2 regions of the Streptomyces sp. AM25 genome follow, and region 2 is predicted to be linked to the other one. Evidence: predicted binding sites of a transcription regulator. Region 2 holds the regulator's gene; the other holds the start of a gene.
The links. Region 2 encodes HrcA, which represses chaperone genes, less so after heat shock. Its sites were predicted from a motif close to TTNGCACTCNGNNNNNCNGAGTGCNAA; they were not measured.
Positions count from the first base shown of each region.

Region 1: the regulator HrcA is predicted to act here: its motif matches at 8,080-8,106, upstream of groES (co-chaperone GroES).

Region 1 is NZ_JBKIWN010000139.1:160-9,292, reverse strand. It holds gene guaB (IMP dehydrogenase) at 1-722, opposite strand, end outside; gene ACLHRZ_RS40750 (sigma-70 family RNA polymerase sigma factor) at 854-1,456, opposite strand; gene ACLHRZ_RS40745 (response regulator transcription factor) at 1,830-2,441, opposite strand; gene ACLHRZ_RS40740 (WhiB family transcriptional regulator) at 2,887-3,201, shown strand; gene ACLHRZ_RS40735 (LysR family transcriptional regulator) at 3,271-4,188, opposite strand; gene ACLHRZ_RS40730 (MOSC domain-containing protein) at 4,271-5,023, shown strand; gene ACLHRZ_RS40725 (SDR family NAD(P)-dependent oxidoreductase) at 5,020-5,796, shown strand; gene groL (chaperonin GroEL) at 5,881-7,503, opposite strand; gene groES (co-chaperone GroES) at 7,622-7,930, opposite strand; gene ACLHRZ_RS40710 (polysaccharide deacetylase family protein) at 8,262-9,122, opposite strand.
Region 2 is NZ_JBKIWN010000020.1:90,760-99,892, reverse strand. It holds gene ACLHRZ_RS26135 (AfsR/SARP family transcriptional regulator) at 1-296, opposite strand, end outside; gene ACLHRZ_RS26130 (AfsR/SARP family transcriptional regulator) at 401-3,412, shown strand; gene ACLHRZ_RS26125 (helix-turn-helix transcriptional regulator) at 3,429-4,184, opposite strand; gene ACLHRZ_RS26120 (16S rRNA (uracil(1498)-N(3))-methyltransferase) at 4,196-4,945, opposite strand; gene ACLHRZ_RS26115 (nitronate monooxygenase) at 4,950-6,023, opposite strand; gene dnaJ (molecular chaperone DnaJ) at 6,099-7,235, opposite strand; gene hrcA (heat-inducible transcriptional repressor HrcA) at 7,236-8,252, opposite strand; gene ACLHRZ_RS26100 (MBL fold metallo-hydrolase) at 8,444-9,133, shown strand, end outside.

The sequences.
Region 1 (9,133 bases), on a different contig from region 2:
GCGCGCTCGAAGGCCTCGGCGCCGACGCCGACCGCAGCACCGACGATCAGCCGGCCGCCGGCGTCCTTCGCGGCGTTCGGGTACTGCTCGGCCTTGACGAAGTCCTTGACCGTGATGAGGCCCTTGAGCACGCCGGCGTCGTCCACCAGCGGCAGCTTCTCGATCTTGTGGCGGCGGAGCAGCTCGATCGCGGCCTCGCCGGAGATCCCGACCTTGCCCGTGACCAGCGGCATCGGGGTCATGACCTCGCGGACCTGACGGCTGCGGTCCAGCTCGAAGGCCATGTCGCGGTTGGTGACGATGCCGAGCAGCTTGTTCGCCCCGTCGGTGACGGGCACGCCGCTGATCCGGAACTTCGCACAAAGCGCGTCCGCCTCGGCCAGCGTGGCGTCGGGGCGGACGGTGATCGGGTCCGAGACCATGCCGGACTCGGAGCGCTTGACAAGGTCGACCTGGTTGGCCTGGTCCTCGATGGAGAGGTTGCGGTGCAGCACGCCCGCGCCGCCCTGGCGGGCCATGGCGATGGCCATGCGCGCCTCGGTGACCTTGTCCATCGCGGCGGACAGCAGCGGGATGTTCACCTGCACGTTGCGCGAGACGCGGGAAGCGGTGTCGACGGTGTTGGGCAGCACCTCGGAGGCGCCCGGCAGCAACAGGACGTCGTCGTATGTCAGACCGAGCATCGCGAACTTCGCGGGCATACCGTCGACGTTGTCAGTCATGACACCTTCTCCAATGGTCTTGCATCAGCGAGGACTCCCATGCTAACGGGCGCCACGCGTGTCCCATTCCACTATGGCTGAGTCCCGCATCACTTGGACATTCCTCCAACCACCGTGCCGCAGGTGCCCTTTTACTGCTCCGCGAGGGCCCGCAACCGGCTGAGCGCCCGGTGCTGGGCGACCCGGACCGCGCCCGGCGACATGCCCAGCATCTGCCCGGTCTCCTCGGCCGTCAGCCCCACCGCGACCCTCAGCAGCACCAGCTCGCGCTGGTTCTCCGGAAGGTTGGCCAGCAGCTTCTTGGCCCACTCCGCATCGCTGCTGAGCAGTGCCCGCTCCTCCGGCCCGAGCGAGTCGTCGGGCTGCTCGGGCATCTCGTCGGAGGGCACGGCCGTGCTGCCGGGGTGACGCATGGCGGCCCGCTGGAGGTCGGCGACCTTGTGGGCTGCGATGGCCACGACGAAGGCCTCGAAGGGACGCCCGGTGTCCCGGTAGCGCGGCAGCGCACAGAGCACCGCCAGGCAGACCTCCTGCGCCAGGTCGTCCACGAAGTGCCGGGCGTCGCCCGGCAGACGCGACAGCCGCGTGCGGCAGTAGCGCAGCGCGAGAGGGTGCACCAGGGCGAGCAGATCGTGAGTGGCCCGCCGGTCTCCCTCGACGGCACGGGCGACGAGGGCGCCGATCTCCCCCGGACCTGTGGCCACAGGAGGCCCCGGGATCTCGTCGTCGCGCATCGGTCCATGGTGCCTTGACGCCGGACGATCCGTGGCACCGCCCTCATTGTTGTGCATCGAACCGTTACGCGTCGGTGTCGTCGCACTCACGTCTCGCGTCGCCCCCTTCCGGGTATACCCGCCCCACGCCCACGACTCCCCCGATAGCTTGTGCCCATGCCACGGGGCACGGGACCAGGCCTGTCCGTCATGAGGTCTCTCCCGGCCGGGCGAGAAGCACCGGCCTGTGCCGGGGACGGGGAGGAGTCACAACTCCAAGGATGCGGCATCCGTCGGAGTTTCGGCGTCCGGCGCGGACGCGGTGAGGTCGCGGTGCGCACCGCCTGCCCGGTGACGCGCAACGCGACCGCACGGCGCTGCGCGCCACACGCGTCTAGCGGACCAGGCCCCACCGGAAGCCGAGTGCCACCGCGTGCGCCCGGTCCGAGGCGCCCAGCTTCTTGAACAGGCGGCGCGCATGCGTCTTCACGGTGTCCTCGGAGAGGAACAGCTCGCGGCCGATCTCGGCGTTGGAGCGGCCGTGGCTCATGCCCTCCAGCACCTGGATCTCGCGCGCGGTGAGCGTGGGCGCGGCACCCATCTCCGCCGAGCGCAGCCTGCGCGGGGCGAGCCGCCAGGTGGGATCGGCGAGCGCCTGCGTCACGGTGGCCCGCAGCTCGGCGCGCGAGGCGTCCTTGTGCAGGTAGCCGCGCGCACCGGCGGCGACGGCGAGGGCCACCCCGTCGAGATCCTCCGCGACGGTGAGCATGATGATGCGGGCGCCGGGGTCGGCGGAGAGGAGCCGGCGCACGGTCTCCACACCGCCGAGGCCGGGCATGCGTACGTCCATCAGAATCAGATCCGAACGATCGGCGCCCCAGCGGCGGAGGACTTCCTCGCCGTTGGCCGCCGTCGTCACGCGCTCGACGCCGGGCACGGTCGCCACCGCACGACGGAGCGCCTCTCGGGCAAGCGGGGAGTCGTCGCAGACGAGGACGGATGTCATGGCCGTCCTCCGCAGCTGATGCGCGTCACCTTGAGCCTCCAGGCTGGTACTGATCGTCACCTGTGCGATCGACGAGACGCCGGAAGATACCGACAAGCTCCACCAAGCCCGGACACCCGCCCGACCGCTTGATTTCGTCAACCGCCTCCGCACTCTCAACGACGGTCACCCGAAAGAGTTACGGGCTCGGTCGGCCACGTTCGGCACTCTACGTGAAGGCGCGGACACGGAGCAGGGCGCACGGGGAATACGCGGGGAGACGGGCCGCCTCTGTTCCGACTTATGCCCCATTTGCTCGGTTGGAGCCGCTTTTCTTCCCATTCGCCGCTATCTGTGGCTAGATTCGCAATGAGTCATATTTTCATCTGCTCGGATGGCAGTTGAAAAGTGCATGTCACGCACATCGCTTCGACACATCGGTTCCGATCGCTTCGAGGGGATAGTCATGGCAGATTTCTCCCGCCTTCCCGGCCCCAACGCCGACCTCTGGGACTGGCAGCTGCTGGCGGCGTGCCGCGGAGTCGACAGCTCCCTCTTCTTCCATCCCGAGGGCGAACGGGGCGCGGCCCGCAGCGCCCGGGAGACCTCTGCGAAAGAGGTGTGCATGCGCTGCCCGGTGCGCGCCGAGTGCGCGGCGCACGCGCTGGCGGTGCGCGAGCCCTACGGCGTGTGGGGCGGCCTCACCGAGGACGAGCGGGAGGAGCTGATGGGGCGCGCCCGGCACCGGTCCATCACCGCGACCGGCTCCATGACTGCTTAAACGTTTCTCCTCGCGCCTCTCCGCCCCTGCGCACGCCTCAGTGCCTCGGCGACCCGGTGACCCGGCGCCTCAGCGCCGCGTCGCCTCCGTCAGCCGGTCCAGCATGGCCCCGACGGCCGGGACCCGCTCCAGGTCCGGCAGGGTGAGGGCCACGATCTCGCGCTGCACCAGGGGCTCCACCGGCACCGTGCGCGCCCCCATGGGCACCACGGACTCCAGCGCCAGCTCGGGCATCACGGCAACCCCGAGCCCCGCGCCCACCAGCCCGAAGACCGCCGGGTAGTCGTCCGTCGCGAAGTCGATCCGGGGCGTGAAGCCCGCGCTCTCGCAGACCTCGACCAGGTGCCGCCGGCAGCGCGGGCAGCCCGCGATCCACGGCTCCCCCGCCAGCTCGCCGATCCCGATCCGGTCCGCCTCCGCCAGCTGGTGACCCTCCGGGAGCACGCCGACGAGCCGGTCGGTCAGCAGCGGCCGGACGACGAGGTCGTCCCACTCCTCGCGGGCCGCCCGGCCGTCGCCGCGCACCTCGACCTCGGGGTAGCGGAAGGCCAGGGCGATCTCGCAGTCGCCCTCGCGCAGCATCTCCACGGAACGCCCCGGCTCGGCCTCGACCAGCGAGACCCGGGTACCGGGGTGCGCGGCCCGCATCGCCGCCAGGGCGGAGGGCACCAGCGCCGAGCTGCCGCTGGGGAACGACACCAGCCGCACCCGCCCCGCGCGCAGGCCCGCGATCGCCGCGACCTCCTCCTCGGCGGCGGTCAGCCCGGCCAGGATGCCCGTCGCGTGCCGGACGAGCGCCTCGCCCGCCTGAGTCAGCCGCATCTCGCGGCCCGCGCGGATCAGCAGGGGGGTGCCCGTGGACTGCTCCAGGGCCTTCATCTGCTGGCTGACGGCGGGCTGGGTGCAGCCCAGCTCGCGGGCCGCGGCGGAGAACGAACCGGTGGTGGCCACGGCGCGCAGCACCCTCAGATGACGTGCCTCGATCATGCCTTTGAGCATAAGCCCGGCTTGGGGGGTCTACGGTCAAAACTTCTCGACGCTTTGACCAGGGGCCCCTACTCTGAGGCCCATGCACCTGCTCTCCGTGAACGTCGGACACACCCGGACCACGGCGGACCGCCCGGGCGCCCCGGGCTTCGCCGGCGGCATCGGCACCGGCATCGACAAGCGGCCCGTGACGGGCCCGGTCGCGGTGGCCGCCCCCGGCCCGAAGGGCACCGCGGGCAGCGGCCTGGCCGGTGACGAGGTGGTCCACCTCGAGCACCACGGCGGGAACGACCAGGCCGTCTACGCCTTCGCCCGCGAGGATCTCGACGGCTGGGAGCGGGAGTTGGGGCGCACCCTGCCGCCCGGCTCCTTCGGCGAGAACCTCACCACCGCCGGGGTCGACGTCAGCGGCGCCCGCATCGGCGAGCGCTGGCGCATCGGGCGGGATCTGGTGCTGGAGGTCTCCGCGCCGCGCATCCCCTGCCGCACGTTCGCCGACTGGCTGGGCGAGACGGGCTGGGTCAGGCGGTTCACGCAGGCCGCCGCGCCGGGCGCGTATCTGCGGGTCGTCGAGCCGGGCGAGATCCGCGCGGGCGACCCGGTGACCGTCGTGCACCGGCCGGAGCACGAGGTGTCCGTCTCCTTCGTCTTCCGTGCGCTCACCACCGAACGCGCCCTGCTGCCCCGCGTCCTGGCGGCCGGCGAGGCGCTGCCCGACGAGACCCGGCGGAAGGCCGCCGAGTGGACGGCCCGTCAAGCGGCGGGCCCGGAGGGGGGAAAGGAGCCGCCGGAAGGCAGCCGCGAGGGGGCGGCGAGCACTAACGTTCCCGTATGACGACTGCACTGATCACGGGAGCAACCGCGGGCATCGGCGCGGCCTTTGCACGGCGCCTCGCAGCCGACGGGCACAACCTCGTACTCGTGGCCCGCGACGAGAAACGGCTGCACGAGCAGGCGACCGAGCTGCACGACCGGCACGGCGTGGAGGCCGAGGTGCTGCGCGCCGACCTGGCGGAGGACGCGGGCATCGCCGCGGTCGAGAAGCGGCTCGCGGACCGGAAGCATCCGGTGGACCTGCTGGTCAACAACGCGGGATTCGGCAACAAGGGCGCCTTCCTCGACGTGCCGATGGCCGACGAGCTCAAGATGCTCAAGGTGCACTGCGAGGCGGTGCTGCGGCTGACCTCGGCCGCGGTGGGCGTGATGCGGGAGCGCAGGCGCGGTGGCGTGGTGAACGTGGCGTCGGTGGCCGCGTTCGTCCCGCGGGGCACCTACGGCGCGAGCAAGGCGTGGGTCGTGCAGTTCACGCAGGGCGCCGCGCGGGACCTGGCGGGGAGCGGGGTGCGGCTGATGGCGCTGTGCCCCGGTTTCGTCCGGACGGAGTTCCACGAGCGGGCGGGGATGGGGACGGACAACATCCCCGGCTGGCTGTGGCTCGACGCCGACCGGCTGGTGGACGCCGCGCTCAAGGACCTGGCGCGCGGGAAGTCGCTGTCCGTACCGGATCCGCGCTACAAGGCGCTGGCCGGACTGACGAAGATCGTGCCGCGCGGGGCGCTCGGCCGGATGACGTCCGTCTCCGGCCGCAAGTACGGGCCGACCCGCTGACGGCAGGCCGCCCGCCGCAGTCGTGACAGGCCGGAGGCCCGGCCCCCTGTGCGGGGTGCCGGGCCTCGGGTGTGCGGAGAGGCATCAGTGCGCGTGACCGTGGCCGTGGCCGGCCTCGGCGGGCTCCTCTTCCTTCTTCTCGACGACCAGGGTCTCGGTCGTGAGCAGCAGGGAGGCGATGGACGCGGCGTTCTCCAGGGCGGAGCGGGTGACCTTGACCGGGTCGATGACGCCGGCCTTCACCAGGTCGCCGTACTCGCCGGTCGCGGCGTTGAAGCCCTGGCCCTTGTCCAGCTCGGCGACCTTGGAGGTGATGACGTAGCCCTCGAGGCCCGCGTTCTCGGCGATCCAGCGCAGCGGCTCGACGACGGCGCGGCGGACGACGGCGACACCGGTGGCCTCGTCGCCCTCCTTGCCCAGGCCGCCCTCCAGCACCTTGGCGGCGTGGACCAGAGCGGAACCGCCACCGGAGACGATGCCCTCCTCGACCGCGGCGCGGGTCGCGGAGATGGCGTCCTCCAGACGGTGCTTCTTCTCCTTGAGCTCGACCTCGGTGGCCGCACCCACGCGGATCACGCAGACGCCGCCGGCGAGCTTGGCGAGGCGCTCCTGGAGCTTCTCACGGTCCCAGTCGGAGTCCGTGGCCTCGATCTCGGCCTTGATCTGGGCGACGCGGCCCGCGACGTCGGCGGAGTTGCCGCCGCCGTCGACGATGGTGGTGTCGTCCTTGGTGATCGTCACGCGGCGGGCGGTGCCCAGCACGTCCAGGCCGACCTGGTCGAGCTTGAGGCCGACCTCCTCGGCGACGACGGTGCCGCCGGTGAGGGTGGCCATGTCGCCGAGCATCGCCTTGCGGCGGTCGCCGAAGCCGGGCGCCTTGACGGCGACGGCGTTGAAGGTGCCGCGGATCTTGTTGACGACGAGGGTCGACAGGGCCTCGCCCTCGACGTCCTCGGCGATGATCAGCAGCGGCTTGGAGGCACCGGCCTGGATGACCTTCTCCAGCAGCGGCAGCAGGTCCTGGATCGAGGCGATCTTGCCCTGGTGGATCAGGATGTACGGGTCGTCGAGGACGGCCTCCATACGCTCCTGGTCGCTGACCATGTACGGCGACAGGTAGCCCTTGTCGAAGGCCATGCCCTCGGTGAAGTCCAGCTCCAGACCGAAGGTGTTGGACTCCTCGACGGTGATGACACCGTCCTTGCCGACCTTGTCCATCGCCTCGGCGATGAGCTCGCCGACCTGCTTGTCCTGGGCGGACAGCGCGGCCACGGCGGCGATGTCGGTCTTGGAGTCGATCGGGCGGGAGGTCGCGAGCAGCTCGTCGGAGACGGCCTTGACCGCGGCGTCGATGCCCTTCTTCAGGGAGGCCGGGGAGGCACCGGCGGCGACGTTGCGCAGACCCTCGCGGACCAGCGCCTGGGCCAGCACGGTGGCGGTGGTGGTGCCGTCGCCCGCGATGTCGTTGGTCTTGGTCGCCACCTCCTTGACGAGCTGGGCGCCCAGGTTCTCGTACGCGTCGTCGAGCTCGACCTCGCGGGCGATGGTCACACCGTCGTTGGTGATGGTGGGAGCGCCGAACTTCTTGTCGATGACGACGTTGCGGCCCTTGGGACCGATCGTCACCTTCACGGTGTCGGCGAGCTTGTTGACGCCGCGCTCAAGGGCGCGACGGGCGTCCTCGTCGAACTTCAGGGTCTTGGCCATGGGTTACGTATCCTTCGCCGTATCTCGCAAACGAACTGCGCCCCCGGCGCCCGGCTCTGCAGGCACGGGAACCAGGGGCGCAGTCAAAAGCCTCGAAAGCCTGTGGCTTCGGGGTGAATTACTTCTCGATGATCGCGAGCACGTCGCGAGCCGAGAGGACGAGGTACTCGTCGCCGTTGTACTTCACCTCGGTGCCGCCGTACTTGCTGTAGAGCACGACGTCGCCGACCTTGACGTCGAGCGGCAGGCGCTCGCCGTTCTCGAAGCGGCCCGGACCGACGGCGAGGACGGCACCCTCCTGGGGCTTCTCCTTCGCGGTGTCCGGGATGACCAGGCCGGAGGCCGTGGTCTGCTCGGCGTCGAGCGGCTGGACCACGATGCGGTCCTCAAGCGGCTTGATGGCAACCTTGGAGCTGGCGGTCGTCACGATCCGACCTCCCCCTTCGGAGATCTCACGGGGTCAATTGTCTGAGGTGGCGACCAGGTGGTTCCGTCGTCGCGGGTGCCGGACCTGCCCGTCGCTGTGTTTGGCACTCACCGGTGGAGAGTGCCAACGGAGCCGAGACTATGACGCGGTTAGCACTCGGTCAAGCGGAGTGCCAATTCGCCGTGCGGCGAGCCATGATCTACCCGGGGGGTGGGGTGCCTACTCCCCTGCCGGGGGGCGGTTTGTCGGCTGCGGGTTGTCGGGGGCTGGTCGCGCCCACGCGGCGGAGCCGCAAATCCAGCAGAGCCCCGCGCCCCTTACGGGGCGCGATCTAGACGTAGTCCTCCAGTCTCGCCACCGTGTAGCCCTGTTTCTGGATGCTGCGCAGCATGTTCGTCACCATCTGCGTCATCGTCGTGCCCTTGAGCTCGGACGGGCCGCGGAAGTGGGCGAGCACGATGTCGCCGGGGTGCAGTCCGCCCCCCTCCGCGTAGCGCATGTCGTTGATCTGCATCGTGGCCTCCCACAGGACGACCGCGCGCACCCCGCAGCCGCCCGCCACGGCGAGGGTCTGGTCGTTGTAGTTGCCGTACGGGGGCCGGAAGAGGACGGGGCGGGTGCCGAACCGCTTCTCCAGGATGTCCTGCTGCCCGCAGATCTCCTTGCGCTGCGCCTCGGCGGAGAGGGTGCGCAGGTTGGGGTGGGTGAGGGTGTGGTTCTGCACGGCGTTGCCGGGGGCGGGGCCCGCGGCGCGGAGCTCGTCGAAGTAGCCGTAGCCGCTGCCGGAGCGGGCGATGCCGTCCGTCAGGAACATCGTGAACGGCAGCTTCAGGTCCTTGGTCATCCTCACGAATTCCGGGTCCTTCTCGGCCCCGTCGTCGAAGGTGAGGAAGACGACCTTGTCGGTGGTCCGCACCCGCCGGACGACCTGCGGGGGCCCGCCGGGCTTCACCGTCGCGGTCAGCCGGGCGGACGGCGGCGCGGGCGGGGGCGCGAGGGGCTTGTCGAGACCCCAGCGGCGGTAGGCGTCGGCGTCGGGCGCGGTGCTGTGGGTAGGAGCGGATGTCTCCGGTCCGGAGGGGTGGGACGAACCCGTCGAACCGTTCGAGCAACCGGACAGCGTGCCCGCGAGGAGCAGGGCGGCGGCACAGGCGAGGGCGGCCCGGAGGCGGCCGGAAACAGGCGAGCTCACTCGAACGATTC
Region 2 (9,133 bases):
TCGGCGGCCAGCCGGTACCCCTGCCCGGTCTGGTGCACGGCCGCGGCCCCGCCCCCGGCCGCGAGCAGCTGCCGGAGCCGGTAGACATGGGTGGCCAGGGCGCGCTTGGGTCGGGCCGGCCAGCGCTCCTCGTCCTCGCCCCAGACGGCGCGCAGCAGTTGGCCGGTGGTGAGCGGCCCGCCCCGGGCCGCCAGCAGCGCCACCAGAACGGCCTGCTGCTGGGGCCGGCCCACGGGGTTCTCGGTGTCCCCCTGCCGGATCCGCAGCGGACCCAGCGTACGGAAATGCAGTGTCACGTCATGCCCCAAGCCCGTGTCGCTTCGACATCCAGGCGACCTGACATCCCATCATATGTGCGTAATCCATGTATGAGCTGTGCATGTCGGGGAGGGAGCGCACCATGACGTCGCACGAGGGGTCCCACAGCGGAGGCAGATCCCAGGAAGGGCCGGCGCACTTACTGGAGTTCGCGCTGCTGGGCCCGGTCCGCGCCCGGCGCGACGGCGCCGAGCTCGGCCTGGGACGGCCCCAGCAGCGCGAGGTGCTGGCGATCCTGCTCGCCGCCGCGGGGCGCACGGTGTCGGTGCCGCTGATCGCGGACGGGGTCTGGGACGAGGCGGACCGGCCGACCAGGCCGGGTCAGTCCGTCCGCACCCACGTCCACCGGCTGCGCCGGGTGCTGGGGCACTCCGCCGAGGCGCCGCTGCTGGTCACCGTCGGCGACGGCTATGCGCTGCGGGTGCCCGCCGAGGCCGTGGACACCTGGGCGTTCGGGCGGGCGGAGGCGGAGGCCGCCCGGATCCGGGCGGCGGGCGGCACGGCCGGGCAGGCCCGGGACGTCGTGGCGGGCGCACTGGAACTGTGGTCCGCCGAGCCGCTGGCCGGACTGCACGGCCCGCACGCGCGGGCGGTGCGCGAACGGCTCTGTGCCGTCCGGCAGTCGCTGCTGGAGACGCGCCTGGAGCTCGACGCCGAGCTCGGGGACCGCCCGGACCTGCACGCCGAGGCGGGCGCCCTGGTCATCGAGTACCCGGCGAGCCAGCGGCTGCGGGGCGTCCAGATGCTGGCCCTCCACCAGGCGGGCCGCCAGGCCGAGGCGCTGAGCGTGTACGAGGACACCCGGCGGTTCCTGGAGACCGAACTGGGCCACCTCCCGCCGCCCGAGCGCAGGCCCTGCCCGGCGCTGCAGCAGCTGCACCAGCGGATCCTGTGCGCGGACCCCGCGGTCCGGCCCGCCGGCGGACCCGCCCACCCGGCCTTCGACAGCATCCCCGCGGCCCACCGGCTGCCGTGCGGCATCGACGACTTCACCGGTCGCACCGAGGCCGTCGGCACCCTCACCGGGATGCTCACCCACCCTGGCACACAGGCCGTCGTGGTCTCCGCCGTCAACGGCGTCCCGGGCGTGGGCAAGACCACCCTCGCCGTCCACACGGCCCGCAGGGTCGCGGAGCGGTTCCCCGACGGGCACCTCTACGCGGACCTGCGCGGCGCCGACCGCGAACCCCTGGACCCGCAGGCCGTCCTCGCCTCCTTCCTGCGCGCCCTGGGCGTGCCCGACGGCGACGTCCCGGACGACGGCGACGAACGCATCGCCCTCTACCGCTCGCTGATGGCCGAGCGCCGGGTCCTCCTGCTGCTGGACAACGCGTCCTCCGACGGCCAGGTGCAGCCGCTGGTCCCCGGGACCGCCGGCAGCGCCGTCCTGGTGACCAGCCGCGCCCGGCTGACCGGGCTGGCCGGGGCGCAGCACCTGCGGCTCGACGTGATGCCGCCCGCCGAGGCCCTCGCCCTGCTCCGGCGGATCGTCGGCGACCGCCGCTGCGACGCCGAACCCGAGGCGGCCGCCGCGGTCGTGGCCGCGTGCAGCCGGCTCCCCCTGGCCATCAGGGTCGCCGCCTCGCGCCTGGCCGCGGAGACCGGCTGGACCCTGGCCGACATGGTGCGGCGGCTGGACGACGAGCACCGGCGGCTGCACGAGCTGTCCACCGGCGAACTCGCCGTGGAGGCCACCTTCGAGCTCTCGTACTCCAAGCTCTCCCCCGAACAGGCCCGGACCTTCCGGCTGTTGTCCGCGGTGGACGCGCCGGACCTCGGCGTGCACTGCGCCGCCGCGCTCCTCGGCCGGGACACGGAGAGCACCGAGGACCTGCTGGAGTCCCTCGTCGACCTCAACCTCGTGGAATCCCGCAGGATGGGCCGGTACCACTTCCACGACCTGGTGCGGGTCTTCGCGCGGGCCAGGAACGCCCGCGACGACACCCCCGCGGAGACGTCCCGCGCCTTCGCCCGCCTGCTGGACTTCTGCCTGGCCACCGCGCGGGCCGCGGACGCGGCTTCGCACTCGGTGGACCCGGCCGAACGCCGGCTCATCGACGTGCCGGTGGCCGCGGCCGGCCTCGCCTTCGGCACCGCGCAGGCCGCGACCGGCTGGATGCACGAGGAGATACCCGTGCAGCGGGCGCTGATCGACCGGGCCTGCGTGGACGGGGCCCTGCCGCTGGCCCAGGCGGCCGACCTCGTCGACAAGCTCAACAACGTGCTGCCCGGCGTCACCCACCAGACCGGGGTGATCGCCCAGGCCGCGCGGGTCGCCGGGGCCGCGGCGGCCCGCGGCGACCGCACCGCCGAGGCCCTGGCCCGCTACGTCCGCGGCAACGCCCTGTGGCACGCGAGCTCCTTCGCCGAGGCCGAGTCCGAACTCCTGCGCTCCATCGCCCTGTGCGCCGACGGCTCCGACGCCCGGCTGCGCGGCTGGGCCCACCTCACGCTGTGCGCGGGCGCCCGCGTCGGCGGCCGCACCGACGAGGCCGTCGGGCACGGCGAGGCCTCGGTACGTCTCTTCCGCACCGCGGGCGCCGGCACCGCCGAGGGCACCGCCCTGGGCGAACTGGCCTTCAACTACGCCCGGCAGGGCCGGCTCGCCGAGGCCCGCGCCGCGGCCGAACGGGGCGCCGGACTGGTCGGCGGGGAGCCCTCGGTGTCCAAGGCGATCGGCCTGTACTACCTGGCCCGGGTGCTGCGCCTGTGCGACGACGCCGACGCCGCGCTCCACCGCGCCCAGGAGGCACTGGAGTTGTTCCGCACCCTGAACGTGACGGCCTTCGAGGCGGCCACCGGCGTGCTGATGGCCGACCTCCACGTCCAGACGGGACGGCACCGCCTGGCGGCGGACGTCGCCGAGACCTTCCTGCCCGTGGCCCGCAGGACCAGCCCCGTACTGGAGGGCAGCCTGCTCCGCGCCCTGGGCTGCAGCCTCGACCACCTGGGCCAGCACACCCGGGCCCGCACCTGCCTGGAGGCGGCGCTGGACCTCTTCGAACAGCGCAGCGCGCAGGCCGACATAGAGCAGACGCGGGCGCTGCTCAGCGCCCCGAAGGGGCGCGGGGAACTGCGCGACCAGCCACGGTGAACCCGCACCCGAACGCTCAGCCGACAAGCCCGGACCGGCGCGCCAACTGCACCGTGGCCACCCGGTTATTGGTCCCGAGTTTCCGGTACACCTTCTCCAAGTGCCGATTCACCGTATGCGGCGAAATGGCCAAGCGCCGCGCCATGGCCTCCGTCGTCAGCCCCTCCGACAGCAGCCCCAGGACGGTCAGTTCGCGCGGGGTCAGCCCGTGCCCCGTCATCACGGGGGCGGGCAGGGTGGCGGTGCGCAGGCGGCGCAGTTCCCGAACGTGGTTGGCGACGCCGACGAGGAGCGGCTGCATGCGGGTGGCCAGGGCGAGTTCGCGGGGCCTGAAGTCGGCGTCGCGGCCCAGGACGATGTTGCGCAGGATGCCGTGCTCGCCGGGCAGCGGCACGCCCATCTGGTAGGCGGCGCCGAAGTCGCGGCGCGCCTCGCTGTACCACTCGGTGTGGCGCCAACGGGCGCAGATCTCGCTGACGTTGACCGGGGGCCGGTGCTCCAGCGGCCTGGTGTAGAAGAACAGCGGGTGACCCTGCCGGATCCGCCGCTGCACGAGGTCGCCGACATGCTCGCTGAGCCGCTCGGGGGCCCAGCCCTCGGCCTGCCCGGTGCCGTCGGCGATGCTGCCCGCCGTGTACGTCGCCGAGTGGCAGCCGAACGCCTCCAGCAGGTGGCCGGTGATCAGGTGCCAGGAGGTGTCGGTGTCGCCGTTCTCCAGAACGGCGACGGCGAGGTCGAGCATCCGCTCGTAGTCCCGGGCTCTCAGCGGCATGGCCGTCTCCCCTAACTCCAGCGGCCCGTCCGCCCCAGCAGCAGGGCCGCTGCGGCCGTGCCCGCCGTGGACGTGCGCAGCACGCTCGGGCCCAGCCGGTACGGGTGGGCGCCCACCTCGGCGAAGGCGGCGAGCTCCTCCGGGGAGACGCCGCCCTCGGGGCCGACGACCAGGACGATGCTGCCGGTCTCCGGGAGTTCGGCGGTGGCCAGCGGGGTGCTGCCCTCCTCGTGCAGGACGGCCGCGAAGTCGGCCTCCCACAGCAGCGCCGCGACCTGCTTGGTCGTCATCTGCCCGGCCACCGTGGGAAAGCGCAGGCGGCGCGACTGCTTGCCCGCCTCGCGGGCCGTCGAGCGCCACTTGCCGAGCGACTTCGCGGCGCGCTCGCCCTTCCACTGCGTGACGCAGCGCGCCGCGGACCAGGGCACGATGACGTCGACGCCGGTCTCCGTCATGGTCTCGACGGCGAGTTCGCCGCGGTCGCCCTTGGGCAGGGCCTGGACGACGGTGATCGACGGCCGGGGCAGCGGCTCGGAGCGCACCGAGGTGACGGCCACGTCGAGGTGGTCCTTGCCCTCGACGGCCGCGACGGTGCCGTGCACGCCCGTGCCCGCGCCGTCCGTCAGCACGATCTCCTCGCCCACCCGCAGCCGGCGCACGGAGACCGCGTGCCGGCCCTCGGGGCCGTCGAGCGGGAAGACCGTACCGGGGAAGACGCCCGTGAGGGCGTCCTCCTCGACCAGAAAGACCGGCGCTGTCATGGTTCTACTTGCTCCCTCGGTTCAACGGCGCGCTTGCCGCGCCGAGTTCGGCGACCAGCAGCTGCACGAGCTCGGCCGCCGGAAGTTCACGGGCCAGGCGGTGCCCCTGGCCCGCCCACAGGCCGAGGGCCTGCGGGTCGCCGGCCTCGGCGGCCGCCTTGCGCAGCGGGGCGGTCAGGAAGTGCACCTGCGGATAGGCGGCCGGGGCGTACGGCCCGTGCTCCCGCACGAATCTGTTCACCAGGCCGCGGGCCGGGCGCCCGGAGAAGGCCCGGGTGAGCTCGGTGCGGACGAACAGCGGGTCGGTGAGGGCCTGTTTGTGCAGCGGGTGCGCACCGGACTCGGGGCAGGCGAGGAAGGCCGTGCCCAGCTGGGCGGCGCAGGCACCCGCGGACAGGACGGCGGCGATGTCGGCGCCGCGCATCAGCCCGCCCGCGGCGATCACCGGGATCCGTACCGTCTCGCGCAGCTGCGCCAGCAGGGACAGCAGGCCGAGGCCCGCGCCGGCCCCGTCCGCGTGCGGGTCGTCGTGGTGGGTGCCCTGGTGGCCGCCGGCCTCGACGCCCTGGGCGCACACCGCGTCCGCGCCGGCCCGCCGGGCCGCCTCCGCCTCGGCGGGCGAGGTCACGGTGACGACGGTGCGGGTGCCGGCCGCGGCGAGGGCCGCGACGGCCTCGGGGGACGGGCAGCCGAAGGTGAAGGAGACGACCGGGACGGGGTCGTCGAGGAGGATGGCGAGCTTGGCCTCGCAGGCGTCGTCGGCATCGCGGTCCCACTCGCCGAGGGGGGTGTCGTACCAGGTGGCCTCGGCGGCCAGCTGCTCGGCGTAGACCTCGACCGCGGCCGGGTCGGCGGCGGGGGGCTGCGGCAGGAACAGGTTGACGCCGAAGGGGCGCGAGGTGAGCGCGCGGAGCTGCTTGATCTCCTCGTACATGGCGGCCGGGGTCTTGTACCCGGCGGCCAGGAAGCCGAGACCGCCGGCCTCGGAGACGGCGGCGGCCAGCGCGGGGCGGCTCGCGCCACCGGCCATGGGGGCCTGCACGACGGGGTGCGGGAACAGGTCGCTCAGGGGAGCCATGCCGACATCGTTGCACAGGCTCCCGATCACCGGGCGGGCCGGATTCTGCCCGTCCGCCCGGCGACCGGGGACGGCCTAGCGGCCGTTGAACGCATCCTTCAGCCGCGAGAACAGCCCCTGCTGGCCCGGCTTGAACTCGCCCATGGGACGCTCCTCGCCGCGCAGCTTCGCCAACTGGCGCAGCAGGTCCTCCTGCTGCGGGTCCAGCTTCCCGGGCGTCTGCACCTCGACGTGCACGACCAGGTCGCCCCGGCCGCCGCCGCGCAGGTGCGTGACGCCGCGCTGGTGCAGCGGGATCGACTGGCCGGACTGGGTGCCGGGCCGGATGTCGATCTCCTCGACGCCGTCCAGCGTCTCCAGCGGCACCTTGGTGCCGAGCGCCGCCGCCGTCATCGGAATGGTGACCGTGCAGTGCAGGTCGTCGCCGCGGCGCTGGAAGACGGAGTGCGGCTTCTCGTGGATCTCCACGTAGAGGTCGCCCGCCGGGCCGCCGCCCGGGCCGACCTCGCCCTCGCCCGCGAGCTGGATGCGGGTGCCGTTGTCCACACCGGCCGGGATCTTGACCGTGAGCGTGCGGTGCGACCGCACGCGGCCGTCGCCCGCGCACTCCGGGCAGGGGGTGGGGACGACCGTCCCGAAGCCCTGGCACTGGGGGCAGGGGCGGGAGGTCATGACCTGGCCCAGGAAGGACCGCGTGACCTGCGAGACCTCGCCGCGGCCGCGGCACATGTCACAGGTCTGGGCGGACGTGCCGGGGGCCGCGCCCTCGCCGCTGCAGGTGGTGCAGACGACGGCCGTGTCGACCTGGATGTCCTTGGTGGTGCCGAAGGCGGCCTCGTTGAGGTCGACCTCTATGCGGATCATGGCGTCCTGGCCGCGCCGCGTCCGCGAGCGGGGCCCGCGCTGCGACGCCTGGCCGAAGAAGGCGTCCATGATGTCCGAGAAGTTGCCGAAACCGGCGCCGAAGCCGCCGGCCGCACCCGCGCCGCCCGAGGAGGACAGCGGGTCCCCGCCGAGGTCGTAGACCTGCTTCTTCTGCGGGTCCGACAACACCTCGTAGGCGGCGTTGATCTCCTTGAACCGCTCCTGCGTCTTCGGGTCCGGATTGACGTCCGGATGCAGCTCGCGAGCGAGGCGGCGGAAGGCCTTCTTGATCTCGTCCGGCGAGGCGTCGCGGCGGACGCCCAGGACCGCGTAGTAGTCCGTGGCCACTTACGACTCCGCCAGGATCTGTCCGACGTAACGTGCCACTGCGCGTACCGCTCCCATCGTTCCGGGGTAGTCCATGCGGGTCGGTCCGACCACGCCGAGTTTGGCGACTGCCTCGTCGCCCGAACCGTAGCCGACGGCGACCACCGATGTGGAGTTGAGTCCCTCGTGGGCAATCTCATGACCGATGCGCACGGTCATCCGCGAGTCCTTGGCCTCGCCGAGCAGCTTGAGCAGCACGACCTGCTCCTCCAACGCCTCCAGCACGGGCCGGATCGTCAGCGGGAAGTCATGACCGAAACGAGTGAGGTTGGCGGTGCCGCCGATCATCAGCCGTTCCTCGGTCTCCTCGACGAGGGTCTCCAGCAGGGTCGCGAGCACCGTGGAAACGGTTCCGCGTTCGTCCTGCTCGAAGGACTCGGGGAGGTCCTGCACCAGCGGCGGCACATCGGTGAACCGCCGCCCCACGACCCGGCTGTTGAGCCGCGCCCGAAGATCCGCCAGCGCGTTCTCCCCGAAGGGCGCCGGGCAGTCGACCATACGCTGTTCGACGCGCCCGGTGTCCGTGATGAGGACGAGCATGATGCGGGCGGGAGCGAGCGAGAGCAGCTCCACGTGCCGCACGGTCGAACGGGTCAGCGAGGGGTACTGCACCACCGCGACCTGCCGGGTCAGCTGCGCCAGCAGCCGCACCGTACGGGCCACGACATCGTCGAGGTCGACGGCACCGTCCAGGAAGTTCTGGATGGCGCGCCGCTCGGCCGACGACAGGGGCTTGACACCCGCCAGCTTGTCGACGAAGAGGCGGTAGCCCTTGTCGGTCGGGATCCGGCCCGCGCTGGTGTGGGGCTGGGCGATGAAGCCCTCGTCCTCCAGGGCGGCCATGTCGTTGCGCACGGTGGCCGGGGAGACGCCCAGCCGGTGGCGCTCGGTGAGGGCCTTGGAGCCCACGGGCTCCTCGGTGCCCACATAGTCCTGGACGATGGCGCGCAGTACCTCAAGCCTGCGTTCACTCAGCACCGCGCGCACCTCCAGTCAGTGGTCCAGCCGTCTTGCGGGTTCTGCAGGGACCGTTCCTTGGCACTCAATGGTCACGAGTGCCAGATCCCTTCAGCCAGTGTACGGCCGGGCACCACGGCCGGGGCAAGGGCCGCCCCCGCCGCGCGCCCGCGGGCCGGGCAACGGTACCGCGCTGCGGCTACCGTCACCGCATGGGAACTCAAGGGGAAACGGGCGCCGCGGAAGCGCGCTGGGAACGGCTCGCGCCGGGCGTCGCCCGCCGCCGGATGCCGGGCTGGGACGAGACCATCGGGGCGATCGCGGGCAGCACGGGCGTGCTCGTCGTCGACACCGGGGCCACGCTGCACGCGGGGGCGGAGATCCGGCACGAGGTGACGGAACTCTTCGGTCTGCCCGTGACGCACATCGCGCTCACACATCCGCATTTCGATCACGTGCTGGGCACGGCCGCGTTCTCGGGCGTACAGGTGTACGGGGCCGTGGGTCTCGACGAACTGATGCTGCGCGAGCGGGAGGACATCCGGCGCTCCGCGGAAGCGCAAGGCGTGGACCCCGAGGAGGCGGCCGAGGCCGCGGACCTGCTGGTCCTGCCGCACCACCCGGTCTCCGGGGAGATCGCGGTCGACCTGGGCGGCCGGCGGGTCCTGCTGGCCAACGCCGGCCCCGGGCACACCGCCCACGACCTGGCCGTCCTCGCGGTCGGCCGGGACGGGGCCCCGGACGTCGTCTTCTGCGGCGACCTGGTCGAGGAGTCGGGCGAGCCCCAGGCGGGCCGCGACGCCCTGCCGCACGCCTGGCCGGCGGCCCTGGACCGGCTGCTGGCGCTCGGCGGGGAGGACGCGCTCTACGTGCCCGGGCACGGGGCCGTGGTGGATGCGGGG